4 regions of the Clostridium sp. LXY-7 genome follow, and region 4 is predicted to be linked to each of the others. Evidence: predicted binding sites of a transcription regulator. Region 4 holds the regulator's gene; each other region holds the start of a gene.
The links. The regulator Rex, encoded in region 4, represses fermentation and respiration genes when NADH is low (regulators of the CRP and FNR family bind a similar motif). The targets are predictions, from matches to a motif close to ATTGTTAANNNNTTAACAAT.
Positions count from the first base shown of each region.

Region 1: the regulator Rex is predicted to act here: its motif matches at 5,478-5,497, upstream of adhE (bifunctional acetaldehyde-CoA/alcohol dehydrogenase).
Region 2: the regulator Rex is predicted to act here: its motif matches at 4,336-4,355, upstream of ACI48Q_RS09260 ((2Fe-2S) ferredoxin domain-containing protein).
Region 3: the regulator Rex is predicted to act here: its motif matches at 5,565-5,584, upstream of ACI48Q_RS09505 (acetyl-CoA C-acetyltransferase).

Region 1 is NZ_JBLLJL010000004.1:105,251-113,402, reverse strand. Features, by position in the region: gene ACI48Q_RS13700 (amino acid ABC transporter ATP-binding protein) at 1-492, opposite strand, end outside; gene ACI48Q_RS13695 (amino acid ABC transporter permease) at 512-1,189, opposite strand; gene ACI48Q_RS13690 (amino acid ABC transporter permease) at 1,170-1,835, opposite strand; T-box leader at 1,950-2,194, opposite strand; gene ACI48Q_RS13685 (APC family permease) at 2,395-3,768, opposite strand; gene yabG (sporulation peptidase YabG) at 4,238-5,143, opposite strand; gene adhE (bifunctional acetaldehyde-CoA/alcohol dehydrogenase) at 5,519-8,143, shown strand.
Region 2 is NZ_JBLLJL010000002.1:450,689-458,840, forward strand. Features, by position in the region: gene ACI48Q_RS09245 (4Fe-4S dicluster domain-containing protein) at 1-1,157, opposite strand, end outside; gene ACI48Q_RS09250 (SpoIIE family protein phosphatase) at 1,169-2,341, opposite strand; gene ACI48Q_RS09255 ([Fe-Fe] hydrogenase large subunit C-terminal domain-containing protein) at 2,341-4,029, opposite strand; gene ACI48Q_RS09260 ((2Fe-2S) ferredoxin domain-containing protein) at 4,033-4,278, opposite strand; gene ACI48Q_RS09265 (LysR family transcriptional regulator) at 4,404-5,357, shown strand; gene ACI48Q_RS09270 (hypothetical protein) at 5,643-6,482, shown strand; gene ACI48Q_RS09275 (FAD-dependent oxidoreductase) at 6,649-8,152, shown strand, end outside.
Region 3 is NZ_JBLLJL010000002.1:505,461-513,612, reverse strand. Features, by position in the region: gene ACI48Q_RS09535 (YdcF family protein) at 1-285, opposite strand, end outside; gene ACI48Q_RS09530 (hypothetical protein) at 602-1,258, opposite strand; gene ACI48Q_RS09525 (DUF3955 domain-containing protein) at 1,472-1,681, shown strand; partial or broken gene ACI48Q_RS09520 (ATPase) at 1,737-1,823, opposite strand; gene ACI48Q_RS09515 (NUDIX hydrolase) at 1,829-2,608, opposite strand; gene ACI48Q_RS09510 (epoxyqueuosine reductase) at 3,295-4,323, opposite strand; gene ACI48Q_RS09505 (acetyl-CoA C-acetyltransferase) at 4,357-5,535, opposite strand; gene ACI48Q_RS09500 (LysR family transcriptional regulator) at 5,782-6,672, shown strand; gene ACI48Q_RS09495 (CatA-like O-acetyltransferase) at 7,122-7,757, shown strand; gene ACI48Q_RS09490 (zinc dependent phospholipase C family protein) at 7,980-8,152, opposite strand, start outside.
Region 4 is NZ_JBLLJL010000004.1:280,440-288,591, reverse strand. Features, by position in the region: gene ACI48Q_RS14565 (3-hydroxybutyryl-CoA dehydrogenase) at 1-742, opposite strand, end outside; gene ACI48Q_RS14560 (electron transfer flavoprotein subunit alpha/FixB family protein) at 911-1,921, opposite strand; gene ACI48Q_RS14555 (electron transfer flavoprotein subunit beta) at 1,947-2,732, opposite strand; gene ACI48Q_RS14550 (acyl-CoA dehydrogenase) at 2,746-3,885, opposite strand; gene ACI48Q_RS14545 (short-chain-enoyl-CoA hydratase) at 3,912-4,691, opposite strand; gene ACI48Q_RS14540 (redox-sensing transcriptional repressor Rex) at 4,911-5,549, opposite strand; gene abc-f (ribosomal protection-like ABC-F family protein) at 5,870-7,783, shown strand; gene kamE (lysine 5,6-aminomutase subunit beta) at 7,917-8,152, opposite strand, start outside.

The DNA of each region.
Region 1 (8,152 bases), 180 kb from region 4:
AGTTACTTCATCAAATAACATAATTTCTGGATTCATGCATAATGCTCTCACTATGGCAATTCTCTGTTTTTGTCCTCCTGATAACTGCCTTGGAAATGCATCTTTTTTTTCTAATAGTCCTACCTTTGTTAGTAGTTCCTCTGCTTGCTTCAGCACTTCAGTTTTCTCTCTTTTTTGAACTTTAGTTGGTGCAAGTAGTATATTATCTATTACACTCATATGTGGAAATAGTTCATAACTTTGAAAGACCATTCCTATGTGTTGTCTTACTTCCTCCCACTTTGCATCCTTTTCTACTTGTCCATATTTATCAAATCTAATTGTTCCTTTACTTATTTTTTCTAACCCATTTATACATCTTAATAATGTACTCTTTCCGCAACCAGAAGGTCCCAATATAACTAGAACTTCACCTTTATCAATTTCTAGGTTTATATTTTTAAGTACTTCTATATCATCATATTCCTTAACCAAATTACTAATTTTTAACATAATCATTTCCACCTCTTTGCTAGTAGCTCCATTTTTTCTCTAAACCCTTTGCAGCTAGTGATAATGGATAACAAATCATAAAATATAAAATAAATATGAACCCATAAATCCAAAATGAGGCCATAGGATCCTTCAACACTGATCTCTCAATTATTTGCTGACCTACTTTTACCACTTCAACTACTCCAACTAATATTACTAAGGGTGTGGTTTTTATAATCCTTGTACTTAAGTTTATAGCTCCTGGAATCATTCTTCTCACTGCTTGAGGAATCAATATATACATATACATTTGAAACTTTGTTAACCCAAGTGTTATACTGGCTTCTTCTTGATGCTTTGGTATAGATATCAAAGCTCCTCTAACTATATCTCCCATTTCAGCTACACCCCAAAGGGTAAATACAAGTATTGAAACGAATTCTCCATTCAAATTAATATTAAAAGCTGAGCTTACTCCAAAATAAACTATAAATAACCATACAAGTATTGGTATTATTCTAACTGCTTCTAGATATAAAGAGGTTATTGCTTTAATTATTTTGTTTTTAGAATTCATTATAATCCCCATAATAATTCCAATAAACACTGAAAGTATTACTGCTATAATTGATATTTTAGCAGTAACTAATAATCCATCAAAAAGTCTGCTTATATTATTACTATTCAGAACATCACTAAACCCCAAACTGAGCATATCTCATCCTCCTTTCTAGATATCTAAAGAATATTGACATAGGTAAAAGTATAATTAAATATGCTATTACTACCATAATTAATGCCTCTGTTGTTTTATAATACATACCTATTAAATCCTTGGCTAAAAACATTAAATCAGCTACTGCAATAGCTCCAACCACTGATGTTTCTTTCAATAGAAATATGCAATTAGCTCCAATTGACTGTATTGATATTGAAAATGCTTGAGGTAAAACTATATATCTTATAGTTTTTATCTTACTAAGACCTAAACTTTTAGCAGCTTCTAGCTGTGAATCTGGCACTGCTTCAAAGCCTGCTCTAAAGGCCTCCTCCATATAGCTTCCGCCTAAAAAAGCTAATCCTATGACTCCACACGTATATCCACTTATTGTGATTCCTAATTTAGTCAAGCCGTAATATATGAAAAATAATTGTATTAATAATGGTGTGTTTCTTGATAACTCAACATAACAGTACACAATTTGTTTTAACACATTAACTTTATAATATAGGATTATGCTGCAAATAAGTCCTATTACCAAAGATAATAGAATTCCCCAAATGGCTAAATTTAAAGTCACCAACATAGCCTCACCATATAGTGGTATATTTTCAAAAATAAATCCTAAATCTATATTCATTGGTTTATTTTCCTTTCCCTTTCTCTTGTTTAATAAATTTTATATATTAATTTTTAGCTAAAAATTTTAATAACTCTATATTTAAATATAAAAAAAAGCCCGTCTCTTATATTACTAAGAGACGAAGCTATTACTCCGCGGTTCCACTCTAAATTGGATATAAATATCCCACTCACATCTTAAGGTACATCTTGATACCTGATCGCTATAAACGGCGAACCGTTAAGATCCTACTTTGTAACATTTCGGCTCTTCTACTCCAAAGGGCACTTCATTATACCAGCAACGGAAGTTCTCACCTACTCTTCCTCTCTGTACTTACCTACAATATAATTACTTTCCTTTTTCACTGTATTGTTATTTTGTTATTCTGTTAATTTCTAATATATTAACAGAATAACATCTTTTTATGATTTGTCAATATAATATTTTTTCTGACAAATTTTTTTCATTACAGCAATTTATCTTTAATGACTCCTAAGGATTACAAAATTACAGTATTCACGCCTTCTCTGTATGTTTACTGTACTTTTCTATTTATAATTGTTATTAAAGATTATTATATACCTTCTATATTATTTTCATTGTTAGCAACTTTAACTTTTGAATCTTTAAGGTAAAGTCCTACAGCCATTATAATAAAGAATACTATAAGATAAATAACCACAGCAAATTTATGGGAATAGCAAGCAGCTACAATCATAAATATTGACCCAATTATAGAAATCGAAAGCATTACTTTTTTGAACCCACTAAGGTTCTTCATAGCTCTCATAGTCCAAATGAATATTGGAATATATAGTGCATACATAGTTACTGTTGGGAGCTCTGATATATCAAGGAAGGTTGTCCACCAACCTGCAAAATTTCCATACCAAATAGTTAACCACATTGAGGTTAAAAGTAATCCAATCACAGATGAATTTGTTGGCATATTTGTTACCCTATCAACTTGTTTAAACATCTCAGGTTTAGGTCCCATATCTCTCACAGCTAGTGCATAAATTCCTCGGGTACAACCAAGTATTAGACCATTTAAGGTACCAAGACAAGAAATCACAATGAATATAAATAATGTGCTCCCCCCCAAATTACCTAATAATTTACTAAAGGCTAACTTAACTGCACCTTCACCGCCACCCATGAATTCAGATGTTGGCATGGCACCTGCAAGACCTATAAAATATAGAACATAAACAATAACTATAGTAATCGTGCCAATTAAAAGAGCTAAAGGTAGATTTCTCTTTGCATTTTTAAGCTCTGCATTTATACTTGTGGCTATAATCCACCCTTCGTATGCAAATGCAGCTGCAACCACCGATGTAAATATTGGATTGTCAGTTACCTCTACTGTTACTGCAGTAAAATTCTCTATAGTTTGTCCCGAAGTAAGGCCCATTATAACTCCAACTATGACTACAAGACATAGTGGAATTAGTTTTATAACCGTTGTAGATACTTGAAGTTTTCCTGCTAAGACCGGAGATAAGACATTAATTGCATAAATTATAATCATATATAAAGCAGCAATAACATATACTTCAGTACCAGTTACAGGATCTTTAAAGTTAAGCAAAACACAAGTGTATCTTGCAGATAACCAAGCTAGTACAGCTGTCATGGTTGGATAATAAATTATAGCCATGAACCATCCAACAATATATCCATATGTTTTTCCAAAAGCAGCTTCGGCATAGTCTACTATACCATTTGATTTCTCATACTTAGCTGCAAGTAATGAGAAGGAATAAGCACAGGATACCATTATTAATCCCCCGATTATCCAGGCTAGTATACCGATAATGAGATTTCCCCCAGTAGAAATAAGAATTTTTTCAGCCTTAAAAAATACACCACTACCGATAACTATTCCCACTACCATTGCAATAGCAGTAGGAAGCCCATATCTCTTTTGTAAATTATTTTCCATAATTAAATTACTCCTTTTGTCATTGCGTTAAGGTCCTCATTAATGATAAATTATTAATGAACATAAGAAAACACCATAAATTTTAAATTTATGGTGATTATATTATAGTTCCTATAAGTTGTCAACACTTTAAAGTGTTAAAGTTTCAAAAGGTTATGAATCTCTAATATATGCTCATATCTTTACCCACTATCATAATATTGATGCTTTATTGCAAACATGAGTTATTGAATAGAACCTATTTGTATAATATATAAGCTTAATTGCAACTTATATATAATATGATTAGACCACAAAAGTATTTCTATACTAGAATTATGAAATTTCTCTGTAATGACTTGCATAAGAAGTAAAGAAACTATTAGAATTTCTTAATCTAATTTACTGTTTCAAACTCCTATACAAGTCATGAAGAAGAAATTTCATAATTCACATGCATTTTAGCTTTTGTGGAATAATCATAATATTATTATCTAATATACTGAGACTTAGGACATCCTTCTCTATACTTTCCTCTTGTCTGTAATCCTCCTACCCCTTTTATACCTGTAATTGTGTTTTCAATAGCATCTTCAATACCCACCATATTCGATACACTAGTATAGGCTATTCTCTCACATAGCAATACTGGATCTAGGCAATGAATTAAAACTCTATTGGGGGAGCTTGCAAAATTAGCGCCAGCATCCAATATAGCCTCATAATTTGACTGACACGCTCCTGCAAATATTACCAAGTCATCATAATTAGAATTATATTTTCTAAGTATAGATACACTTTCTACAAAGTATTTTGAATTTCTATAGCTCTCTAAGCTTATATAATCCCTAACATCTTTGCCCATCCCATCATGACCAGTTATAACTACTATATCTGGATTGATTTCTTTAACTAAATCAAGTATCACCTTAGGCTGTTCATGTTCAGCTACTACCTTTCCAACTGCTTCAATTAAAAGCTGTTTATATGTTTTTAAACATATTTCTAAATATTGAGGGTCTCCGTCTATATGAAGAATTTTCCCTGGTCTTCCAAAAAACATTTCCTTTTGCGCTACAGTGGGAATATTTTTTTCTTTTCTATTTACAGTTATATCTGATATTCTTGCATGTTCTCCTCTAAATTTATTTCCTGATCTCGACAAAAGAACTTTTTTTATGCATGTATTAACTTTTTTATTAAATACCTTATCCTTTTCTCCTACACCCTCTCCACCTACAATTTCTAGATCATCCTCATCACAATCAGCTTCAATTCTTATGTTTAATCCTTTTAAAATATATTTTTTAGTACCTTCTTCTTCAATAATATCTATGATTTTAAAAATAATGTCCTTTTCATGGGATCTTCTTACAACTCTATCCCCTATTCTCACAATATCCTCTCCTAAAATAGCTACTACTACATACTATGTCGATTTCATTAAATTGTTAAATCATATAATCATTAAATCAATTTTTCGGAGTAGCTTAAGTTAGGTTATAGATTCTATTACAATGCATAAATATCTAGCTTAACTTATACAAAGTAAGGATAATAATATTTATTTCTTAAGTTTTTTCTTCTAATAATTTCCATAGATAACTCAGAGTAAAGATAATAGTATATAGTTCTTACTAACTTTCAAATAAAATATTTTCAATAGTTGAAATATTTTCACTATTATCTATTGCTTTTTTATCTTTCCCTAAATATAATATAGATGTGATGTAGTTAAATTATTAACAATTAATTAAGGGGGCATATTTAAATGAAAACAAAAACTATCACAGTAGATAATACTATTGTTACAGAGCCATTATCATCAACCAAGGAAGACACTATGTTAAATAGAGATGAAATTGACATACTTGTTGCTAATGCTAGAGAAGCTTTTGATAATTTTAAGCCATTAACCCAATTAACTATAGACAATATTGTTAAAAAAATAACTATAGCAGCCTTAGCAAAGCATCGTGAACTAGCTAAAATGGCTGTTGAAGAAACTCAAATGGGAGTATACGAAGATAAAATTACCAAAAATATTTTTGCTTCCGAATATGTATATAACAGTATAAAACATTTAAAAACTGTAGGAATAATAAATGACAATGATGAAGAGGATTATTTAGAGGTAGCTGAACCTATTGGCGTAATAGCAGGCATAACCCCTACCACAAATCCAACATCTACCGCAATTTTTAAAACCATAATTGCCATGAAAACTAAAAATCCAATAATATTTAGCTTTCATCCAAGAGCTCAAAAATGCAGTATAGAGACTGCAAAAATTTTAAGAGATGCCGCTATAGAAGCTGGGGCTCCAAAATATTGTATTCAATGGATTGAGAATCCTTCTATAGATTCTTCTCAAAAACTCATGTTCCATAGTGGTGTAGATTTAATTTTAGCTACTGGTGGAGCTGGAATGGTAAAATCCGCTTACTCTACTGGGAAACCTGCATTGGGAGTTGGTGCTGGTAACGTTCCTTGTTACATTGAAAAAACTGCTAATTTGAAAAGAGCAATTAATGATTTAGTATTATCAAAATCCTTTGATAATGGAACTATATGCGCTTCAGAACAAGCAGTTATAATAGATAGTGAAATCAGTGACGAAGCTATTAACCTATTAAAAAATCATAGATGCTACTTCCTAAATCCAGAGGAAACTATCAAGCTACAAGCTATGGCTATAGATGAAAAACGCCAAGCTATGAATCCTGAAATAGTGGGCCAAAGTGCTGAAAAAATTGCTACTATGGCAGGAATTAATGTGCCCAAGGGTACTAGAATACTAATATGTGAACTTGAAGGAATTGGCGCAGATTATCCACTATCTAGAGAAAAACTCAGTCCTATACTTTCATTGTTCATTGCGGATAGCACTGAATCTGGAATTAAGCGTTGTGAAGAAATGGTTGCATTTGGTGGGCTTGGACATTCAGCTGTACTTCATACCACCGACAATAAGGTCATTGAAGAATTTTCTAAGAGGATTAAAGTTGGAAGAATTATAGTAAATTCTCCATCTTCCCAAGGTGCTATTGGAGATATATATAATGTAAATATTCCGTCTTTAACATTAGGTTGTGGAACTATGGGCAGAAATTCTACTACTCAAAACGTTAGTGCGCAAAATCTTATAAACATTAAAAGAGTAGCCAAGAGGAGAGTTAATATGCAATGGTTTAGAGTACCAGAAAGAATCTATTTTGAGCCAGGTAGCCTTCAATATTTAGAAAAACTTCAAGGTAAAAAAGCCTTTATTGTTACGGATAAATTTATGGACAAACTAGGTTATGTATCTAAGGTTATGCACCATTTAAAGAAAGCTAATTTTGATATTAATGTATTTTTAGATGTGGAGCCTGATCCATCCACTGAAACCATAATGAAAGGAACAGCTCAGATGGTTAGCTTTGAACCTGATGTTGTAATCGCCTTGGGTGGCGGTTCTGCTATGGATGCTGCTAAAGGAATGTGGCTTTTCTATGAAAACCCTGATGTAGAGTTTGACGGTCTAAAATTAAGATTTATGGATATTAGAAAAAGAGCTTTTAAATTTCCTAAACTTGGTAAAAAGGCTAAATTAGTAGCTATACCAACCACTTCTGGAACTGGTTCTGAGGTAACTGCCTTTGCTGTTATTACTGACAAAACTAATAATATAAAATATCCACTGGCTGATTATGAGCTAACTCCAGATATAGCTATTATAGATCCAGAACTAGTTATGACTGTTCCTCCATCTGTTACTGCAGATACTGGAATGGATGTACTAACTCATGCTATAGAGGCTTATGTATCAGTTATGGCTTCTGATTATACCGATGGACTAGCATTAAAAGCAATTGAATTAGTATTTAAATACTTGCCTTTAGCCTATAAAGATGGATCTAATGCACTAGCAAGAGAAAAAATGCATAATGCTTCTTGTATTGCTGGTATGGCATTTACAAATGCTTTCTTAGGCGTAAATCATAGTATCGCTCATAAGCTAGGATCAGAGTTTCACATTCCACATGGAAGAGCTAATGCCATAATGCTCCCTCATGTTATTAAATATAACGGCTCTAATCCAAGTAAACTTGTAGCTTTCCCAAAATATGACTACTATAAAGCTCCTGAAAAATTCTGTGAAATAGCTAAACACTTAGGTTTAACCTATTCCACTCCTGAAGAAGCAATAGATAAATTAGTTGAAGCAATAAGAAATCTCATGACTGAAATTAACGTGCCACTATCACTGAAAGAATGTGGAGTAAAAGAAGAACATTTAAACTCCATTATATATACTCTAGCTGACGAGGCCTTTGAGGATCAATGTACTACAGCCAATCCAAGACTACCCTTAGTAGAAGAAATAGTTGACTTAATTAAATTAGCTTATTAATATGTAAAA
Region 2 (8,152 bases), on a different contig from region 4:
GCCTCTACTACTGCATCTGACAAGCCACCGCTTCTTGCAAAAATTCTTCCAAAGTAAGAGGCATTATCTAGCACATCATTTGGTAGATTTGAAAGATTAATATTTCTACTATCAAATAGTGCTTGAAGCTCTTCAAAGGTTAGAACCACATCCACATATTGTTTAACTATATCTTTTTTAACTTCAGCTTTCTTTGCAGTGCAAGGTCCAATAAATATTACCTTACTATCAGGGTGAATTCTTTTAATATACTTTGCTATTTCAGCCATAGGGGATAGATTATGAGAAATATGCTCCTTTAAATTAGGAAAATTTTTCTCAATGTAGGCTACAAAGGCAGGGCAACAAGAACTAGTTAAGAATTTCTTTTCTACCAGTTCCTTAGCTTCCTTGTGGGCTACCATGTCCGCACCAAGGGCTGTCTCTACAACATTGTAAAACCCTAGCTGTTTAAGTCCTGAAACTACTTGACCTATCTTAGCATTTTTAAATTGTCCTGTAATAGAAGGGGCAATAATGGCATAAATTTTATTATCGCCATTGCTCTCACGTAGAAGTTTTATGGCATCTAATATATAGGATTTATCCATAACAGCACCAAAAGGGCATTGATATACACAGGCACCACAGGCAATACATTTGGACTCATCAATATGAGCTTTTTTATGTTCATCCATAGAAATAGCATGGGCCTTGCAGGCATTTTCACAGGGGCGAACATTTTTTATAATTGCACTATATTGACAAGCGTTTAAACATTTCCCACAGCTAATACATTTTTTATGATCTATAACTGCTTTATGAGAAACAAAGGAAATAGCACCTCTTGGACAAGCATTTTCACATCTATGAGCAATACAGCCTCTGCAAGCAGGACCAACAGAAAATTCAGTGACAGGGCACTCATCACAAGCAATATCTAAAACTTCAATTACATTGGGATTATTTTTATTTCCACCCATAGCAAGTTTTACACGTTCATTTAAAATAGCACGCTCTTTATAAATACAGCAACGCATAGTAGCTTCTGGACCTGGTACAATTTTTTTAGGTATATCTAGCATTCCACCCTCTAAATTATCTTCAAAAGCAAGCTTTGCAACTTCTTTTAACACCTCATATTTAAGGGCTTGAACATTAGTATCAAATAATCTCATGATTCTACCTCCTAACATAAGCTTATTTTAACTTTTTTATCCATTTTCATTAAAAGACTTTTTAATTCTCTTATAAATTCCATCTTAATTGATGAGTTAATCTTCATACCATCTATTTCATGACCAGGATTAATTGCTTTACCAATAAAGAAATTTACATCTGTAGCTTCCTCAAAAAGCAACTTTGCAAGTAGGGAAGCACCATCAGTTTTATTTTCTAAATCAAGGGAAATTTTACTATCCTCTAAGTACTTTCTACCTAGTTCTACTACTTTACCAAGGGTAATAACTCCTTCAGTAACTAAATCCACACCCTCTATGTGGGCAATGGCAGGTATTTCTTCATCCTGAGAATTGGTAACTATTTTTATAGGTTTATTTAAATAGTTACTAACCATTTTTGAGGTACTCCCACCACATACTATCTTTTTACCTACCTTAGAAAAAAACAGTTTTAGTATTATATTATCCTCTTCTTTTTTCTCAGGAGGGCCTATAATAAGGTTTACTACCTGTCTTTTCCTTATCTTAAATACTGCAACCGTTGAGTCATCCTGAGGAGTACCAAGAGATAAATCCATGCAGGCATCGGCAATGGTGGAGGCCATTCTCTGAGGTGACATACTAGGGGTATACCATAGTTCTATATATTTAATAATTTCATCACGCTGCCAACCATTTATAGTAACTCGTCCAAGACCAGCACTAGTAATGCCATCTGTAAGTAAAATAATCATATCTCCAACTTGGAGTTTTATGTTGCTTTCATAGATTTCCTTCTCCCCAATAATCTTACAGGTGGATGAATAGGAATAATTTTTGCCCTCTCTCACTAAAATTGCAGTAGGGTTATCAAACTGAGCTAAATAAGCATTATTGTCATAGTGATAAAATTGAAATATTGTAAAGGTTGAATAGGCAAGATTTCTAACCTTACATACAGGTAAGGTCTTTGCTACAGTATACACGCTATCTTCAATAGACATATTTCCAGCCATCATGGTACTTAAAATTTTCGAAGTTAGTGTGGCCAAGATATTTGCCTTAATTCCGCTACCAAGTCCATCAGAAAGTACAATTGTGGTGGTATCCTCTTTCTTTACCATGGTATAATAATCTCCACAAATTTTTTCACCATGCTTATTGAGGCTTACAAATCCACACTCCATAAATATGTTTTTCACTAGTCTTCATCCTCCTCAAACATAGTGTTTTTCAATTCATTTAAGGCTACTTGTGTTTCAGCTGTGGTTTCACCAAGTAGGGAAGCGATTTCGTGAACAATACCTATTTGCTTTTCCAATATTTTATCAGCAATATTCTTTGCGTTATTTCTTGAAGCTAGAAGTTTTTCTCTCTTTAACTGTTTCTTGGTTATATCCTTCATTATGCAAATTACTACATGGCTGTTTTTATCATATACTAGCAGCTCTTCTATGTATTTTTCATATTCTGCTAAATAAATCTTCTTGCTTATCCTACCTTCCTCTTTAGAAATTACATTGACAAAGTCAAACTCGTCCATAATTCTTGACACAGGTACACCGATAATATCTTCACTTCTAGAAATTCCAAAGATATTACAGGCAGCTCTATTAATTTGTTGAATCTTTAAATCCATATCTACAGCTAAAATTGCATTTGGAGTTGCACTTATAATTTTGTCAGAGAAGGATTCTGCTTTACTCCTCATATAAGGAAGGCACATGGTTATTTCGGCCTTGCCAAAATATACTGCAACGGCTTTTTCTCTACAGGTATGATATCCACAGGTACCACAATTAAGTTCATCACTGAGACTATTTCTACCCATTTTTTTAAGTATAGCTGCAATATCACTTTTGCTAGGAGGAAGGTAAACAATCTCTTCACTCTTAATTTCCTTATAGAGATTCATATCTGTGTTTAAATCATAATCACAGGAAGTTTCCCTATTAAGAGCAAGTTCTTCCACCTTTATTTGTGCATTTATAAGGTTTAATTTATTTTTACCTTTTGTAGGACCATTAACACAACTACCATTGCAGGCACTCATTTCGATGAAGCAATTCTCAAATTTCCCTTCCTCTATTTCAGTCAGTGCATCAATGCAATTATCTAGGCCGTCTATAGGAATGTATTTATAATCTGTATCTATATTCATGGTTCTAATTATTCCACCAGCCACAGGAAAGAATCTAGATAAGTATTTTGCAGAAGGTGTATCCTTCATATTAGTTACGTTAATCTGTTCTTCTTCAAGCCACTGATTGAGCTCATCAAAGGTCAAAGCCATATCTATTAGTCCAGGATAGTTTTCGACCTCATCTTTTTTAGAAATGCAAGGGCCGATAAACACCACCTGAGCATTGGGATTCTCTGATTTAATCAACTTCCCATGAGCTTGCATAGGGGATAAAACAGGAGCTAAATTTCTAAGAGTATTAGGATGATGCTTTTGAATTAATTTAACTACTGTGGGACAACAAGAAGAAATTATTGTTGTTCCGGTGTTTTTAGCTATGAGTTTTTCATACTCACTCTTTACTAAAAATGCACCTTGTGCTGTCTCATAGGCATCTGAAAAACCTAGTCTTTTTAATATATCCTTAAATGCTTCAAAGGTTGAAACATTATAATTTGCAATAAAAGAAGGAGCAACACTAGCAATAATATCTTTATCTCCTCTAACTAAATTTTTAACAATTTCTAAGTCGTTTCTAACTTCTTTAGCATCTTGAGGGCAGGTTAAAATACAATTTCCACAAAGTATACAGTCTCTTTCTAGGATTTGTGCCTGATGGTCCTTAACTTCGATGGATTTAACAGGACAATTCCTTACACATTTATAACAATTTTTACAGTTGGCCTTTTTTAATTTTAAAATACTCATATGTTAATCAACCTTCTTTAAAACATATTTATTAAAAACCTCTGTTAAATTTTCCTTTGTTACTCCAGTTACAAGCTGCTCGTCCACTTTTATGGTTACTCCTGCTTTACAATAGCCAAGACAAAAGGCAACCTTAACCTGAACCTGACTATCTAAGTCTTTTTCAGTTATCATTGCCTTTAAGCTATTCATTATTTCATAAGATCCTCTAACATGACAACTGCTGCCTATGCATACTGAAACATCCATTTTACAGCCTCCTTTAAAATGTTCATTAATAATTTTAACTAGAAATCATCTGTGAGAATTGATAAAATATTCACATTATTCTCATTGTAACATTGAACTCTAGGAGGGGGTAATGTATAATTTATATGTCAAATATGTTTAATAATGAATGGATGATAGCTATGAATTTATTACACTTAAAATATATTGTAGAAGTTGAAAAGACTAATTCCATCACTAAGGCTGCTCAGAATTTATTTATGGGACAACCTAATTTAAGCAGAGCTATTAAGGAACTTGAAAAAGAGATTGGAATAACTATTTTTAAGCGCACTGTTAAAGGGGTTGAACCAACTAGAAAAGGTGATGAGTTTTTATCCTATACAAAGGCGATTTTATCTCAAATTAATGAGTTAGAATCTTTATATAAGCCTTGTGAATCTGATGTCATAGAATTTAATATATCTGTTCCTAGAGCAACCTATATTTCTGTTGCATTTTCAGAATTTCTTAACTCCTTTAAAGAGGAAAGAGAAATAAACATATTTTTTAAGGAAACAAATTCCATGGGAGCAATAAATGATGTGAATAACGGAGATTCCAATTTAGGAATTATTCGTTATCAAAAGCTGTATGAAAGCTACTTTCTATCCTTTTTAAAGTATTCAGATTTAGAATATGAACCACTTTGGGAATTTGACTTATGCTTGCTTATGTCAAAAGACCATCCCCTTGCTCACCATGAAGATATACCTTATTATGATTTATGCGACTATACAGAAATTGTACATGGGGATTTTCAAGTACCTTCTCTTTCTCCTAGTGAAATTAAAAAGGATTTTAAGGCCAAGTTACCTTCGAAACGGATTTATGTATATGAGAGAGGAAGTCAATTTGACTTATTACAAAGGGTGAAGGGCTCCTTTATGTGGGTATCTCCAATTCCACAGGATGTTTTAGACCATCAGAATATGATTTTGAGAAAATCCTCTGCTGGTTCTCTTGTGAATAAGGACATTATAATTTATAAACAGAATCATGTCCTCACACCACATGAAAAGCTGTTTATTGATAAGGTGAAGAAGTTTACGAAAAAATAAAGAGAGAGATTCTTCTGGGGGGCTTCGCCTCCACCATGAAAACCCACGATAGTTTTGCCGTGGGTTTTTTATATTTTATTTATAAACTCATCATAAAATTCTCGCTTTAGTTTAAGTAGATTTAAGATAATTGTATATATAAGGATTAATTATATATATTTAGAATAAATAGAAAATTTTGATAAGAAACCGATTAGATATTGGTTATTTATGTTAACATTATATAGTATTATGTTAATATTAGGAAGATTTATTAATAATAATTTGAGAGGAGGGACTTATAGTATGAATATTCCTGTTTGGCATTATGTACTTTCAATGTCAATTTATTTTATTTTTCTGCTATTCATGATTGAATTCATGAAGAACCACTATAAGTTTTCAGCTGTCTTTTGGGTTGCTTCATTATGTACTTTTCCAATTTGGCTTATGGGAGGTGTAAATGGCTGGTTTCGTTGGGCAAAAACATTTAGTGCTATATTTCCACTTGCAATAGGTGGATTCTTCCGATTAGCTGATCAAGAACAATATCAAGGTAAATTTTGGGACTTCATGAGGAAGGATTGGATAGTTTGGTTTGTATATTTGGTATTATTCTTAAATATTGCTGAAGCTACACTAAAAGATGTTGCTTTAGGAAACTATGCTAATGCACTTTGTGGCTTATTATTATGTGTTACTATTCCATTCCCAAATGGAAGGAAATTCTTCAAATTAAGTGATGAAGATAAGAGTATGTTTATAGCTTATACTACTGTAGCTTGGAATTTTCTATATACAACTTGGAATTTATGCTTTGTATATGGTGAAACTGGTAAATACTTTGCAAGCTCTATATGCATATTAATGGCGGCAGAAGTGTATCCAATTATTAAAAGAAAACCTGAACTTTATATAGCTGCTCGTATTTATACATTATCAGCTCATGTGCTAATTAGAGCTTGTTTCCCTAACTTATTTCCAGCTGTAATGGATGCATCGACATGGATGAATGCAGATGTGTTATATGTATGGGGAATAGTTAACGCTATACTAATAATTCCTTATGTTTTCTGGTATATATGGCAACTGCATACAGGAAAGGCTGAACAAAGCTTCATCAGAGGTAAAATTAAAGCAGTATAGGTATTATTCCAAATTATATATAGTTAGTAATTATAAAAGTAAGGACAAGTCTTCCTATAACCTGTGAACTAATATTTATTTATATAAAATAATAAAAAATATAGAATATAAGGGGGATAGATTTAGTGAGAGTTTGACTAATACCTTCTCTCACTAAAGAACAAATATGGCAAAAGAAAAAGTACTGGAGCTTGCCAACAAGATTAGTAAGACAAAACGTGGTTCAAAATCAGAAATTACAGAGAACCATCCGGAGTATAAAGTTCTAGAGGCTGTTGTTACAGAAGAAATGGCAGAGGTAGCCCTTTGTCTTGAATTTCGTAAACCGCAAAGCGCAGAAGAAGTTGCAGCTCGTTGTGGTAAATCTGTAGAAGAAACATCTAAAATCCTATGGGAATTAGCTATTGCAGGTGGTTGTCTAATAGGTAACAAAGATGGTGTTGATAAATATTGGCTTGAAATTTGGGTTCCTGGACATATGGAACTTATAGTTAATCATCCACACAAAGAAAATATTAATAATTTTACCCAAGTAGGTCAGGCTTTTGATGAATACGGAAAAAGAAAAGCACCTGTGGCAGCTGGTATTTTTCCAGTAGGAAAGGGGCCTATGCGTGTTATACCTATAGAAACAGCTATTGAGGGAGAAACAAGAAGGGCATCCTATGAGGAAATTTCTCAATATCTAAATAAAAATACTGTTTTCTCAGTTGCAGACTGTTCTTGCCGTACAGCAAGGGAAGCCATGGGTGAAGGTTGCGGACACTTAAAAGAAGATATGTGTATCCAGCTTGGGGATGCTGCTGAATATTATATTCGTACAGGTAGAGGTCGTGAGATTACCCGTGAAGAAGCCTTTGATATTATAAGAAGGGCCGAAGAAAATGGTCTTATGCATCAGATACCCAATACAGATGGTTCAGGCAAAACTCATGCAATATGTAATTGCTGTGGTTGTTCTTGCTTAGCTGCTAGAAATGCAGCAATGTTCTTACACAATGATTTTGTTCGCTCAAATTATATATCACAAATAGACAAAGATAAATGTGTTGCTTGTGGGGAATGTGCTGAGGTGTGTCCTGTTAATGCTTTGAAATTAGGACAAAAATTATGTGCTAAAACACCAATTATTGAGGAGAAAAGAGAAGACTTCCCATCAAATACTGAATGGGGACCAGATAAATGGAATGTTGATTACAGAACTAACAGAGAAAATGTCGTTAAAACTGGTACAAGTCCTTGTAAAACCAATTGTCCAGCAAACATAGCTGTTCAAGGATATATCAAGCTTGCTTCTCAAGGAAAATACAAAGAAGCCCTTGAACTTATCAAGCATGAAAATCCATTCCCCGCAGTATGTGGACGTATTTGCCCACGAAAATGTGAATCTGCTTGCACAAGAGGTGATATTGATGAATCTGTTGCTGTAGATGAAATTAAAAAATTTATAGCAGAACAAGATTTAAATGTGGATCATCGTTATGTGCCAAAGAAAAGACATGAATATGGTAAAAAGATAGCTATTGTTGGAGCAGGACCTTCAGGGTTATCTTGCGCTTTCTACTTAGCAATTGATGGATACAAGGTAACTGTATTTGAGAAGCAAAAAGTACTTGGTGGTATGCTAACACTAGGTATTCCTTCTTATAGATTGGAAAAGGATGTAATAA
Region 3 (8,152 bases), on a different contig from region 4:
TTTAAAAGCATTTTGATATGTATATTCAGCATTGTCTTCCCTTAAAATTGCATTTTTATCAACACCATTTTTAATCAAAACATCATTTAAAAAATCCCACTCTGTGGTATATATATCATTATATTTCTCTGCTTTTGATGATGGTTTTGGAAAGCATCCACGTTTAGGACTATATTTTCCAGAAGGCAGAATGAGTGGTGCATACTTATTTTTCCAAAGTTCAGCTGCCTTTTCAAGATCATTCTCAAGGAAAATAAAATTTGTAATATCAGTTATAGTTTTCATATTCCCTCCATAAGTTACTGTATTTTTCAATATAAATAAGGGCTTATTATTGCTGTTATAATATATATTTACAGACCTAATATGTTACGATATTTACCTAAAAATTTATCATTTAATATCCTTTTTTCAAAACAGTCTAGGTTATTTATATTACGATTCAGCGTAATGAGCATAGCGTAGATTTCTTAAAAATTAGACTTCAACCTCTAATCCATCCCAACTTGCATATGAATAAGCAAAAGTCTCTTTTGCATTCAGTTCTACATCAGTCCTAGATTCCATGTTTATATATCTACTAGCATCAATAATTTTAATGCTATAATTTAAATCTTTGATGAACGTTAAGCTTAAATTCTTTAGATGTGAGAACGAAATAACCTACATCAATATAATCTGGTGTACTTATTCCCAATGGCTTATTATTTTTAAATAGTCTTAGCAGTTCTAATGTCTGTTCATTTGATACTTTTTCTAAAAAACGACTTATGGTAATGTGTGCCCCCCAAGGGAATTTAAGCTGTATCCCCTTTTTCATTGCATAATCAACTATTTTTCTTGCATTCTCAAAAAATGCAAGATTGGGATTACCTCCCACAATTCCGCTGTCTTGATTCATTAACCACTGATTGTATTCTATTCTTACATTTTTAACTAAAGGTAAATTAGCACAAAGGATGCTAGTGATACTCTCTAAAACTCTATTATCAACAGCGAAATTATCCGATACTTGGAAAGTAGCCAATGTAGTGTGTATGTTGTCTTCATTATATCTAATTGAAGGAATAATTTTGTTAATTTTTTCAGATACTTCATTAATACCATCTACTATATTATTAGAATGTCTATAAGCGATAATGTATCCACCTTGATTATCAATGAATTTAGGAACTATCCCCTCTGATTCAATTTTAGATGTATCTCTAAATTCTTTATATATCCCTTCTTGTCTTTCGATAAAATCTGAGAAAGTCATTTTATTCACCATCCTTAATGTATTCATAGTTTATATACTTTCAATTATAATACATTATGATAGATATATGTAATTCATTTCCATAAAAATTAACTACAGATTAGGTTTTATCGTATTACCGATATTTTTTATTGATTATCAATAATTTTTTATTGATTTTTGTTTAAGATGATGCTATTATAAAATCATAAAGAACAAAGGAGAGATTTTTATATGAAAAAATTTATTTATTTTTTACCATTTATTCTAAGTGCTTGTTGCTTTATTGCTTTTAGTATTATAGGTTCAAAAGTAGCCCCTGATGGAACCCTTGTTGAGCCATTTTTCTTAATACCTATAGCATATATATTATTATTAGTTGGAATAATTCTATTATCAATTAAAACAATGTATTTTCTATATAAAAAGTGTATAAAAGCCTAAGTTTAGGCTTTTATACACTTTTTAAGTGAGTATGTGTGTCATTTATTCTGTTTTAATCTTTATTTTCATTATAGTAAATAGATTTATATATTGAAGTTTTTCTAGCTCCATTTAATCCTGCAAAAATTGTATGAGTCGGCATGTTATTTACCTAAAAGGTAAAACTGGTCGTATTCCAACAGCAGCCTCCAAGGTGGCAATAAGATTTTCATCCTTTTTTCTTTTATCCTCTGAAACGAACTTCACTATAGCTTCTTTTTTTGCATCAAGAAAAATTAATTCTCTTATTTCTTGCATTTCCATTTTTGATGCTAAATCTTCATTATGCCTCTTCAAAAGTTTCTTAAGCTCATATTCATCAACTAATAATTCCATTTTAAAAATAGCTGATAGAAAGTTACTTTCTCCTCCACTTTTTAAATAATAAGATCTTAAGCTTTTCACAATACTTTTATTTTCAACTTCAATACCTAGTTCTTCTAAAATTTCTTTTTTTATATTATGCTCTAAATCTATGATGTCTCCTTTAATGTCACCCTTATCTATGCCACCACCAATAAACTGTAGCTTAAAAGGAAAGGCTGTCCCCTCATTCATTTCCCCAATTGCAAACTTATTATCACTAGTTTGAATCAAAACAGAAGTATGAATAACCCTGCAGTCATTTTCTTCATATTTATTTTTATGTATGGTATATAAAAAATGAGCATAATCAGTTAACCCAACGAAAATCTTTAAACCGCTTTCACTAACTACTATATTATTAATTGTGAAAATATCTCCATTAAAGAACCTTTTACCACCACTTAACATATCCTCCCAATGTCTTTTAACTTGTTCACTATACTCCTTAGGTAAGGATTTTTTCTCATTTGTATAATACACTTTTAGCTTATCATTAAATTCAGAAATAATAGTTTCTTCCATGTTATTTTTTCCCTTTCTTAAATATCTAGCGAATTCATTAGTTATTGATTTTCATAAGCTTCTTCAAATCAAATTGCGATTTCCTTTTTTAATAATCTAGGAGAAATAATTTTAGCATGTCATGTTAAGGTTCAATCACTGTAATAAAGCCATTTCATATTTTCATTATACGCTCTAATCCATTGTAAATAAAGGGTTTATTTACAATTTTACCAACTGCCTTGTGTTTTTTAAGAAATCACAAAAACTCCTAGCAATCCTTCAATTAGCAATGGATTGCGAAGAGTTTTGTTTTAGATCAGGTTGGTAAAATTAATCTTTAGTTATAATATAAAATTGCTATTTTATAAGTATAAATTCATCAATGTCTTTTTAATAGAAATTTGTGTATTAGCATTTAACACATCCTTTATTTCCAGACAAAACCAACTTATCATATATGAATTATCCGTAACCGCATAGTATTGATAATGTCTATTAAGCTTTTCCTTTGTTAAATCAAATATATCTCCTATATGAAGCTTGTTCTTAACCGATTTAACCAATTGATTAAATTTCTTTACCTTTGCTCTGAATTTCTTTTTACTTGTTTTTCGCTTAACTCTAAACTTTCCATTTCTACTTTTACCATAATAATGAGTGAATCATTTCTAAAATAATGCGCTACGGATTCAAAAAAGCACTTATTATAGATTCAATTTTTTAATTGCCCATTGAGCCATTTCTCTTACCTTTGAATTGCTATCGTTACAAGCGTACAGTATGTGTTCTCTATATTGCTCATTATAGTCATTTACCATTGCGTTAATAGCATTAACTTTCCATTTCCAAACATCAGCTTTTTCTATATACCAAAACTTAGACTGCATTACTTCTTCTAAAAAAGAATAATCCATTTTAAGAATTTTTTCTAAGGATATATGTTTACTTAATTCTTGCAGATTAGGAAACTCTTCTGTTTCCTTCCAACGGTTTTTATTCATAGGGCAAACATCTTGACAGACATCACATCCATAAACCCAATTCCCTATTTGTTCTCTGTATTTTTCGTTAGGCATATCCCTACCCATAAACGTAGTTATACAAGATACACACGCAACAGGGTTCATTGTATATGGCTTAGATAAGGAAGCTGAAGGGCAAGCTTTTATGCATAGATTACACCCTTCAGCGCAAACTTTTACTTTTGGTACTTCTATAGCTTCAAGTTCTTTATCAATGAGCCATGCTTCTAAAGACAGCCATGAGCCATTTTCAGTGTAAAAAAAGTTATTCTTTCGAACTATTCCAAGGCCAGCTTTCAATGCCGCCCAGCGTAATGCTGTAGAACCAAATTTACGCTCATTTTCTGCTCTAAGTCCCAAATCTTGCATATATTTTTCAAATTTTAAGCTATCTTGAAAATCTCTAGAGTTTTCATCTTTTCTTATATCAACTAAATAATATTTTGCAATCATACCTTTCAAATGCTTTGGAATATGATATTTTCCATATCTTCTTACGCATATGACAATTGATTTTGCCCAAGGATGGGTATCTTCTAAATGTGTAAAACGATAAAGATTTTGGTAAAAACCTTTGGCTTCTGGAATGATATCAATCCTTTCATTGAGTTTTTCCTCATATCCATTCATCTGGGAGATCTTAATAATTCCACACTTTTCATATCCCATTTCCAGTGCTGCACTTTTTATTTTCTCTGCCAATAAAGTCATTTTCCACACTTCTTTCTAAATTGATGATTATAATTAATCTCTTTCAACTATTAAAGCAGTTCCTTGTCCTCCACCAATGCATAGAGTAGCAAGTCCCTTCTTCGCATCCCTTTTCTCCATAGCATGTAGCAATGTTACCAAAATACGTGCACCAGATGCACCTATAGGATGTCCAAGTGCTATAGCTCCACCATTAACATTAACTTTACTCATATCTAAATTTAAATCTTTAGTTATGGCTATACTTTGAGATGCATAGGCTTCATTTGCTTCAATTAAATCTAAATCTTCACCTTTTAAGTTAATTTTATCTAAAGCAGCTTTTGTTGCGTAAAATGCACCATATCCCATTATTGCTGGATCTAATCCAGCTGATCCATAGGAACTAATTTTAGCAAGTGGTTTTATTCCTAGAGCTTTAGCTTTATCTGCACTCATTATTACTAATGCTGCTGCTCCATCATTTAGTCCTGATGCATTTCCTGCTGTCACTGTACCATTTTCTTTAAAAATAGGCTTAAGTTTTTTTAATGCTTCTATAGTATTACCAAACCTAGGGAATTCATCTTGGTCAAATATTATTTCACCTTTTTTTGTTTTAATTACTACAGGAACTATTTCATCTTTAAATTCTCCGTTCTTAATAGCTATTTCGGCTTTTTGTTGTGATAGAAGTGAAAATTCATCTTGTTCTTCTCTTGTTATATTCCACTTTTCTGCTACATTTTCTGCTGTTACTCCCATATGATAGTCATTGAAAGCGTCCCATAAACCATCTTTTATCACTTCATCAACTAGTTCACCATGTCCCATTCTTTGTCCCCATCTTGCATTATTAAGTAAAAATGGTGCGCTAGACATGTTTTCCATACCACCTACTACAATAGCATCAGCATCGCCAGCTTTTATAATTTGAGCTGCCAAACTTACAGATCTTAATCCTGATCCACAAACTTTATTAATTGTAAATGCAGGTATTTCTAAAGGTAATCCTGCTTTCACAGCAGCTTGTCTTGCTGGATTTTGGCCTAAACCTGCTTGAAGTACATTACCAAAAATAACTTCGTTGATTTCATTAGGGTTTATATTTGCTCTTTTAACAGCCTCTTTTATTACTGTTGTGCCTAATTCAACTGCTGGTACATCTTTTAAAGTTTTACCATATGCTCCTATTGCAGTTCTTACTGCGCTTACTATTACTACATCTCTCATTTTTTATTCCTCCTATAATCTAATACATCCTTGTCATTTTTTTAGCAAATCCTATTATGCAAATTCATTTATTTTTATTGATATATTGATATAAGATTATGCTCAAAACTTACTTAATCAATTTTATAGCTGCCTATGAATTTATACTATCAAGGAACTATATATTTGTAAAATTGATATATTCGAATTGACAATTCGATTTTATCAATATATTATTAACTTAATATAAAGATTGAGGTGAAATAAATGGATATTAGACACTTTAAAACCTTTAAAAGTATTATTGAAGAAGGTAACTTTTCAAATGCTGCAATGAAATTGGGGTATACACAATCCACTGTTACCTCACAAATTCAGCAGTTAGAGCAGGAACTCTCAATCAAGTTATTTCAAAAAATTGGTCGCAATATGGTATTAACGACCTTGGGAAAAGAATTGATACCTTATGCAAATGAATTACTTAATATAGTGAAAAAAATTGAGAGTATTGGTAAATATGACGAAAATATTACAGGAGAATTAAAAATTGCAGTTGCAGAATCATTGATGTCTTATAAATTACAAACTGTATTGAGCTTGTTCAAAGAAAAAGCTCCTAATGTAAAACTTTCTATAATTTCTCTCAATTGCTATACTATAAAAAATATCTTATCGAATGGTGAAGTAGACCTTGGTTTAATGTATGATGTAGGAAGTCAAAATGATAATTTAACTACTGTTAAGCTTTCTGATTTCAATTTAGCTTTAATTTGTTCGCCATTATTCAAACAAGAAAATTTAGATTTTTGTAAGCCAAATCAAAAAATAAATACAAGCCTTATCATTAATGAAGTTGAATCCATTTATCGGAAAATAATTGAAAGTTATTTTTTTGATAAGAATATATTCTTAAATAATACAATTGAACTCGGGAGCATAGAAGCGATAAAAAAATGTGTTGCAAGTAATTTGGGAATTTCGTTCTTACCTCGATTTACAGTAGAAGAAGAACTTGAAAATGGTAAGTTAAAAGAACTTAACGTTGGCTGTTCTGATACTAACGTTACAGCAATATATGCTTATCATAAAAACAAATGGGTTAGCCCTACAATGTCGTTGTTTATTGAATTAGTAAGAGAAAACTTTAATATTAGCTAAATGTTTTTTACATCATCATAATTATTTTTCCTATTGTATGTTCTAATAGATAATATTTTTTGAAATTTTCTTTATATTATCATCATTATTATAGCAAAAATAATAAACTAGAAACTTCTTGGTTCACTGTAATGTATCGCACTCTTATACCAAGATAATTGATTCTAAGGTAAGAAAACCAAAATTCATATAGTTATTACAATATATTGAAATTGGTGCTATACTTAAAAATACGGATTGTATATTATAATTAAATATAAATATTGTTTATATAATAAGGGGAGAGCTATATGAGAACAATTGTAGCTATTGGTGGTGATTTACGCTTGGCTGAAACTCTGGAAATTGATAAATATGAATTAAACACTTTCAATTTTTCACCAGTATCTGAAATTCTATAAACTTATGTATAATTATAATTTATTATTTTTATGGAGAGTGATATATTAATGAAATTTATAGATATAGAAAGCTGGAAGAGAAAAAACCACTATAATTTTTTTAAGGAATTTGATTACCCTCATTTTAATATTTGTAGTAACGTGGACATTACAAAATTTTATAGTTATATTAAAGAAAATGAAATCTCTTTTTTTATATCGTTTTTGTATGTTGCTACAAAAGCAGCAAATGATATAAAAGAATTTAGATATAGGATCAGAGACGATAAGGTCATTGAACATGAAGCTATAAATCCTGCTTTTACTATCATGGGTGAAGATGAAGTATTTAGCTTTTGTAGCTCAAAATTCATAAATGAATTTAATGATTTTAAAATTAGTACATCTAAAGAAATCGAGAAAACAAAAAATAATATAATTATAGAAGATGAACCTGGATGTGATGACCTTTTATATATGACCAGTATTCCTTGGGTTTCATTTACTGGTGTAACTCACCCAATTCAGATGAATCCTGTTGACAGCGTTCCTAGAATAGCATGGGGTAAATATTTTGAGGAAAATGAAAAGATTAAGCTGCCACTATCTGTTCAAGTTCATCATGCCTTGGTTGATGGCTTACATGTTGGACAATATTTTAATGCAATTCAAGAGATTTTAGATAATCCTTCAAAATATTTATAGAATATATTTGCAAAGGTACTCTTTATTAAGGATAGTTTTAGAAATACTATCAATAGTTAAAAAGATGATTCCTATATTGAATCATCTTTTTAACTATTGATATATTTAACTTTTAGTACAAGTTCTATTTTACGTACATCTCCATAATATCGTTGATTTTCCAACCCCATTAGTTCTATGAATAAGTGCCAATTTCTTTATACAATATCTTCTATTGCAAATTTAAAATATTCTTGGGAACAGTACACCATCAGACAATCTACTTATAATATTCTGAGCTGTTTCCTCAATATATGTTAATATTTTTTCATATGGAATATAGATAGGTTCTGAAGCTTTATGTTCCTGATTAAAATTTTTTTCTATTACCCAATTTATACCTAGGATTAATTCCT
Region 4 (8,152 bases):
CCTTATATAATACATCCATTATAGCTAAGCAAACATCTAGTCCAATTAAATCTCCAAGAGCTAATGGTCCCATTGGATGATTTGCTCCTAGCATCATAGCTTTGTCTATATCTTCTGCACTAGCTATTCCTTCTGCAAATATACAAACAGCTTCATTAATCATCGGTACTAGTATTCTGTTTACTACGAAACCTGGAGCTTCTTCAACAAGTACTGGCTCTTTACTAATACTCTCAACTAAAGCTTTCATTGAAGCATATGTTTCTTCTGAATTAGCCATTCCTTTTATTATTTCAACTAGCTTCATTACTGGAGCCGGATTAAAGAAATGTAGTCCTATAACTTTGTCCGGTCTTTTTGTAGCTGTACCAATTTCGGTTATTGATAGTGAAGATGTATTAGTTGCAAGAATTGCCTCTGGTTTACAAATTTCATCTAACTCTGCAAATATTTTTTTCTTTATTTCCATATTTTCTACAGCTGCTTCAATTACTAAATCTACATCATTTAATAAATTCATATCTGTAGTTCCACTTATTCTTGTTAATGTGTTTTCTACTTCTTCGCTAGACATTTTTCCTTTAGCTGCTAACTTTTCTAAATTCTTTTGAATTCCTGCTATTCCTTTTTGAACAAATTCATCCTTTATATCTCTTATAATTACTTCATAACCCTTTACAGCAAATGCTTGGGCTATACCAGCTCCCATAGTTCCTGCTCCGAGAATACAAATTTTTTCCATATTAAAACACCCCTTAATTTGATAAACTAAGTAGGTTACTGTTATAATAGCCTACTATTATATTCTATCACAAAACCCTTAATATAAGAAGGTTACCCGAAAGAAATTAAGTTATAATGCAGAAAAAACTACGAATAATCGTAGTTTTTCTGTACTATATAAAGCTAATTAAGCTTGTTTAACTTTTCTAATTTCCTCAGCTAATGCTGGAAGTATTTTAGAATAGTCTCCAACTAATGCTACATCAGCAGCCTTCATTATTGGAGCATCTGCATCTTTATTTATAGCTATGATAAAATTAGACTCTTGCATTCCAGCTAAGTGTTGGATTGCTCCAGAAATACCACATGCTATATATACTGTAGGTCTTACAGTTTTTCCTGTTTGTCCTACTTGTACTGCCTTCTCTACCCAACCGTTATCTACAGCTGCTCTTGATCCTGCTACTGTTCCTCCGATTGCATCTGCTACATCTTTAAGTAGTTCAAAATTTTCTTTGCTTCCTATTCCTCTTCCACCTGATACGATGAAATCAGCTTCAGTTATATCTACCATTTCTTTTGTAGATTTAACTACTTCTATAACTTCTGTTCTGATGTCTTCTTTTGATAATTTAACATCAAATTTCTCAACTTTAGCAGTTCTTCCTGCATTCTTTTCAAGCTTTTCAAAAACTCCTGGTCTTACTGTAGCCATTTGTGGTCTATGATCTCCACAAACGATTGTAGCCATTAAGTTTCCTCCAAATGCTGGTCTTGTCATTAATAAGTTGTTGTTTTCTGCATCTACTGCTAATGATGTACAATCAGCTGTTAATCCAGTTTCTAGTCTTCCTGCTACTCTTGGTCCTAAATCTCTTCCAATGTAGCTTGCTCCTATAAATACTACTTCTGGTTTCTGTGCATTAATAACATCAGTTATAACTTTTGCATATCCATCAGTTGTATAATGACTTAATAATTCGTGATCGCATACTAATACTCTATCTGCACCAAATGCAACTAATTCTTTAGTCATTTCTTCTATGTTTGTATGTCCAAGAAGTAACGCAGTAAGCTCTACTCCTATTGTATCTGCTATTTCTCTACCTTTTCCTAGTAGTTCTAATGCAACCTTTTGTAATTCTCCATCTCTTTGCTCTGCAAAGACCCAAACACCTTTGTAATCTGCTATATTCATGGTTATTCCCTCCTAATTTTAAATCCTAGATGAAGTGTTTTTCTTTTAATTTAGCTACAGCAACTTTTGCTGCTTCTTTTGGTTCTAAAGTTAAGATTTCTCCTTGACCTTTAGCTTCTTTAGTCATTGATTTCTTAACCTTTGTTGGTGAACCTTTTAATCCTAATTTAGCTACATCAACATTGATGTCAGCAACACTCCATACTTTGATTTCTTTTTCTTTAGCCATTGAGAATATGTTTTTAACGTTCATGTATCTTGGAACGTTTAAAGTTTCGATAGCTGTTAAAAGAACTGGAGTTTTAACTTTTAAGTTCTCATATCCATCTTCCCATGCTCTTCTTACTTTTAATTCACCTTCTGCTAATTTAGAAACTTCTTCAACATAAGTGATTTGTGGAATATTTAAGTGCTCAGCAATTTCTGGTCCAACTTGTGCTGTATCTCCATCAATAGCTTGTCTTCCTGCAAATATTACATCATAATCTAAGTTTTTAATAGCAGCTGCTAATGCGTGAGATGTAGCTAATGTATCAGCTCCTGCAAAAGCTCTATCTGTAACTAGGATAGCTTCGTCAGCTCCCATAGCTAAACCTTCCTCTAGTGCTACTTTAGCTTGTGGAGGTCCCATTGTTATAAGAGTAACATGAGCACCGTATTTATCTTTCATTGCTAATGCTTCTTCTAAAGCATTTTTGTCATCTGGATTTATTATTGAAGGAACACCATCTCTTATAAGAGTTCCTGTTTTTGGATCTATTTTAACTTCATTTGTATCTGGTACTTGTTTTACACAAACAACTATTTTCATCTTCAACTACCTCCTATTTTAAAACGTTAGCTGCGATAACCATTCTTTGAACTTCAGAAGTTCCTTCATAGATTTCAGTTATCTTAGCGTCTCTCATCATTCTTTCTACTGGATATTCTTTTGTATATCCGTATCCACCAAATATTTGAACTGCTTTTGTAGTTACTTCCATAGCTACTTCTGAAGCAAATAATTTAGCTCTTGCAGCGTCTAATGAATATGGAAGACCTTTGTCTTTTCTGTCTGCTGCTTTATAAACTAAGTTTCTAGCTGCTTCAACTTTAACATCCATATCAGCTACCATCCATTGTAATCCTTGGAATGCTGATAATGGTTTTCCGAATTGTTTTCTTTCTTTCATGTAAGCAACAGCTTCATCTAGAGCTCCTTGAGCAAGTCCTAGAGCTTGAGCTGCTATTCCAATTCTTCCTCCATCTAGAGTTTGCATAGCTATTGAAAATCCTTTTCCTTCTTTTCCAAGCATGTTCTCTTTTGGTACTATACAATTTTCAAATACTAATTCAGTTGTTGAAGATGCTCTTATTCCTAATTTTTCTTCAACTTTTCCTATTGAGAATCCTGGGAAGTCTTTCTCAACTATGAAAGCTGTTATTCCTCTTGTTCCTTTTGATTTATCAGTCATAGCAAATACTACAAATGTATCAGCTACTCCTCCATTTGTTATGAATATTTTTGAACCATTTAATACATAATGGTCTCCTTCTAAAACAGCTGTTGTTTGTTGTCCAGAAGCATCTGTTCCAGCATTTGGCTCAGTTAATCCAAAAGCACCTAATTTCTCACCTTTAGCAAGTGGAGTTAAATATTTTTCTTTTTGCTCTTGTGTTCCAAACATATATATTGGAGCTGCACATAATGATGTATGAGCAGAAACTATAACACCTGTAGTTCCACAAACCTTAGAAAGTTCTTCTACTGTCATAGCATAAGATACGTTGTTTCCACCTGCTCCACCAAACTCTGTTGGGAATGGTATTCCCATCATGTTATATCTAGCCATTTTTTTAACATTTTCCACTGGGAATTCTTCTGTTTCATCTATTTCAGCTGCTATAGGTTTTACTTCATTTATAGCAAATTCTCTTACAAGTTGTCTTACAAATTCTTGTTCTTTACTTAACGAAAAGTTCATTTTCCATACCTCCAATTATTAACGGATTATCTATTATTAAAATGCTTGTCTCTTTTTTCTAAGAAAGCAGTCATACCTTCTTTTTGGTCTTCCGTAGAGAAACAAAGTCCGAAAACTTCTGCCTCATACATAACACCACTATCTATGTCCATCTGCATACCTTTATTAATAGCTGATTTACACATCCTTACAGCAATAGGTGCATTTTTAGCTATTTTAGTAGCCATGTCCATAGCTTCTTGCAAAAGATTTTCTGGTTCCACAACCTTATTTACTAGTCCAATTCTTAATGCTTCTTCTGCATTTATCATTTCACAAGTATATATTAGTTGTTTTGCCATTCCTTCTCCTACTAATCTTGCTAATCTTTGAGTTCCTCCAAAGCCTGGTGTTATACCTAATCCAGCTTCCGGTTGGGCAAATTTAGCTTTAGATGATGCTATTCTTATGTCACATGCCATAGAAAGCTCGCATCCTCCTCCAAGAGCAAAACCATTTACTGCTGCTATTACAGGCTTTTCCAACATTTCTAATTTTCTAAAAACTTTATTTCCAAGTGTTCCAAATTCTCTTCCTTGAAGTGAATTTAACTTTTGCATTTCTGAAATATCAGCTCCAGCAACAAAAGCTTTTCCTTCACCTGTTAATAAAACTACATATACATCTTCATCTTTTGAAACTTCATCAATTACACTATTAAGTTCTTTCAGTGTATCTGAATTTAAAGCATTTAAAGCTTTTGGTCTGTTTATTTTGATAACTGCTATGTTGTCATTTTTTTCAAGAATAATGTTGTTATAACTCATTTTTAATTCCCCCATGAACGTACTTAGTATCGTTTATTATTTTGTTAATTTAATAACAAAATAATAGTGATTGAATCCAAGGACCTCAATCACTATTATACTGCTATTATATATACTTTTCAACTTGATTTGAGAAATTCCTATATATTTTTTAAATTTTCATAAGATTAAACCATTATTTTTAAATTTTATTAATTTTATTTTTAAAAATATATCATTTTATTCCATTTCTCGTTCGTTTAATAAATAACTTAGTGTCATCAAGCTTTCACTTAAATGTACATTTTCAACAATGATATCTTCTGGAACCTTCAAATCTATTGGAGCAAAGTTCCATATAGCTTTAACTTCATTTTTTATTACTATATCACACACACTTTGTGCTCTATTTTTAGGAACACATATTATTGCAATATGTACTTTATTTTCTCTTAAAAAACCTTCTAATTCATCTATATCCTGCACTTCTACATCTCGTATTTTCAGACCTATTAATTTTACATTAATATCAAAAATACCTTTTAAATTAAATGCCATTTTCGTAAACTTTGTATAATTAGCTATTGCCTGACCTATGTTACCAGCACCTATAATTACAGTATTATATTCTTTATTTAAACCTAATATTAAGGATATCTGATAGAGCAATTCCTTTACATTATACCCATATCCCTGTTGTCCAAAATCTCCAAAACAATTTAAATCTTGTCTTATCTGCGAAGCAGTAAATCCAATTTTCTCGCTTAATTCTTTTGAAGATATTCTATCTACATCATTTTTTTCTAACTCTCTTAAATATCTATAATACTTCGGAAGTCTTTTAATTACTGCCATTGATATATTCTTTTTTCTATCCACCATCTTCACTCCTTACTTAAGTTTTTAAAATTTTTTATATCTTATACTAAGTATACTTTTAGCCTAATATTTCAAATTAATTCTTCTATACTCATAACTTTTATTTATTTATTTCTTATTATTATATAATACATCAACTATATTATACTATAAAAATTTGTACGTATTCTATATTTTTTTATAAAATTCAACATAAACATTGATATTTTAAAAAAATTTCCATATAATTTCTATTTATATAACAGTATTGGTTAATATTTAACAAACAATTTAAAACTATAGATATTCATGTTAAAATATCTATAGGGACGGTGAATAATATGATAGTTTTAAGTTGCAAGAATATAACTAAATCTTATGGAATAGATGTGATATTAAAAGATGTAACCTTTAATGTTAATGATGGAGAAAAAATTGGATTAATTGGAGCAAATGGCGCTGGTAAATCAACGCTTTTTAAAATATTAACCTCTCAATTAGAATATGATTCTGGAGAGCTTTTTATTGATAAATCTAAAAACCTTGGTTATTTATCTCAAAGCTTATCATTAGAATCTAATAATACTATATATGATGAATTACTATCTATTTTTAAAACCTTAGTAGACATGGAATTAAAGCTTCATGATTTAGAACTAAAAATGAATGAACCTTATGATGCCTCTAAAGAAGATTATCATAATAAAATAATTAGAGATTATACAACCTTAACTGAACTTTATGATAATAGGGGTGGATATACTTACAAAGCAGAAATTAGTAGAGTATTAAGAGGTCTTGGCTTTACTGAAAATGATTTTGACAAATCAATAAATATACTTAGTGGCGGCCAAAAAACTAGAGTTGCTCTCTGTAAGTTACTTCTTACAAAACCAGATATACTGCTCCTAGATGAACCCACAAACCATTTAGATTTAGATGCTATAGAATGGCTTGAAGGATATTTAAAAGAGAATAAAGGTACTATCATAATAGTATCTCATGACAGATTCTTTTTAGATGCTGTCACTGATAAAACTTTAGAGTTAGTAGGTGGTAAAGTAGATATATATAATGGTAATTACACAGCCTTTGTAGACTTAAAAAAGAAAAATCAAGAGATATTGATGAAAGCTTATGATCTTCAACAAGTTGAGATTAAACGTCAAGAGGAAATAATAGCTAGATATAAATCATTTAATAGAGAAAAGAGTGTAAGAGCCGCTGAAAGTCGTCAAAAATCACTTGATAAGATAGATAGGATTGAAGCCCCTATAACAATTGAAAAAGCATCTAAAATTAAATTTGAAACTCAAATTAAAAGTGGTAATGATGTTTTACATATAGAAAATTTAAGTAAAAGTTTTGGTGAAAAACTACTATTTAGAGATGTCTTTATGGATATTAAGCGTGAAGAAAAAATAGCACTTATTGGAGAAAATGGTCGCGGAAAAACCACTTTATTTAGAATAATAATGGATAAGATAGAAAATGATTTAGGCATTAAAGTTCTTGGTAAAAATGTATTTGTCGGATATTATGATCAAGAACAATCTAATCTCAATAATGATAAAACTATTATAGACGAAGTTTGGGATGATTTTCCCCATATGACTACTACTGAAATTCGTACTTCGTTAGCTGCTTTTTTATTTACAGGAGAAGATGTTTTTAAAAATATATCCACCCTTAGTGGCGGTGAAAAGTGTAGAATTAATCTTCTAAAATTAATGCTCTCTAAGTCAAATTTTTTATTACTTGATGAACCTACTAATCATTTAGACATTATATCTCGTGAAGCCTTAGAAAATGCTATTTTAAACTACGATGGAACTATACTTTTAATATCCCATGATAGATATTTTCTAAATAAAATTATAAATAAGATATTTGAATTAAATGAAGATGGAATAAAAGAATATTTAGGAAACTATTCTTATTATGTGGAAAAAAAGAATAATCCAAATAGATTCGAAGAGTTTGAAGAATATAATGGATTAACTAAAACGCAAATAAAATTGGATAAGAAAAAGAAAAAGGAAGTTGAAAAAGCTGAACGTGAAAAAAAGGCTTATATTAAATCTCTAGAAGATAAAATTGCCTTGCTAGAAGAAAATCTTGAAAATCTTCAGGGACAGCTTTGTCTAGAAGAAATCTATTCGAATCCTGAAAAAAGCGTAGAAGTAAATAATCAGATTCATGATACGGAGAAAAAATTACAGGATCTTTATGAACAATGGGAAGAGCTAGTTTAAATGAAACATTCGGTACTTTCTCTATAATACATAAAAAGCATGGTGATATTTCACCATGCTTTTCTCTATTTAAAACCCCATCATGTAAAAAACCTATTTTTTCTTATTCAATCCTTATTAGCTTAGTGTCCAGTTAAGCTAATTTTCTAGCTACTATCTCAGTTACTGAGAATGTTGCAACATCATCAGCATATTTTCCTGGTCCAAATCCAGCATCATATCCAAGCTCTTTTGCAAGCTCGTGAGTTATTCTTGGACCTCCACAGATTAATACAACTTTATCTCTTATACCTTCTGCTTCTAAAAGCTCAACAAGGTTAGTTAAGTTTTGGATGTGTACATCCTTTTGAGTAACTGTTTGAGATACTA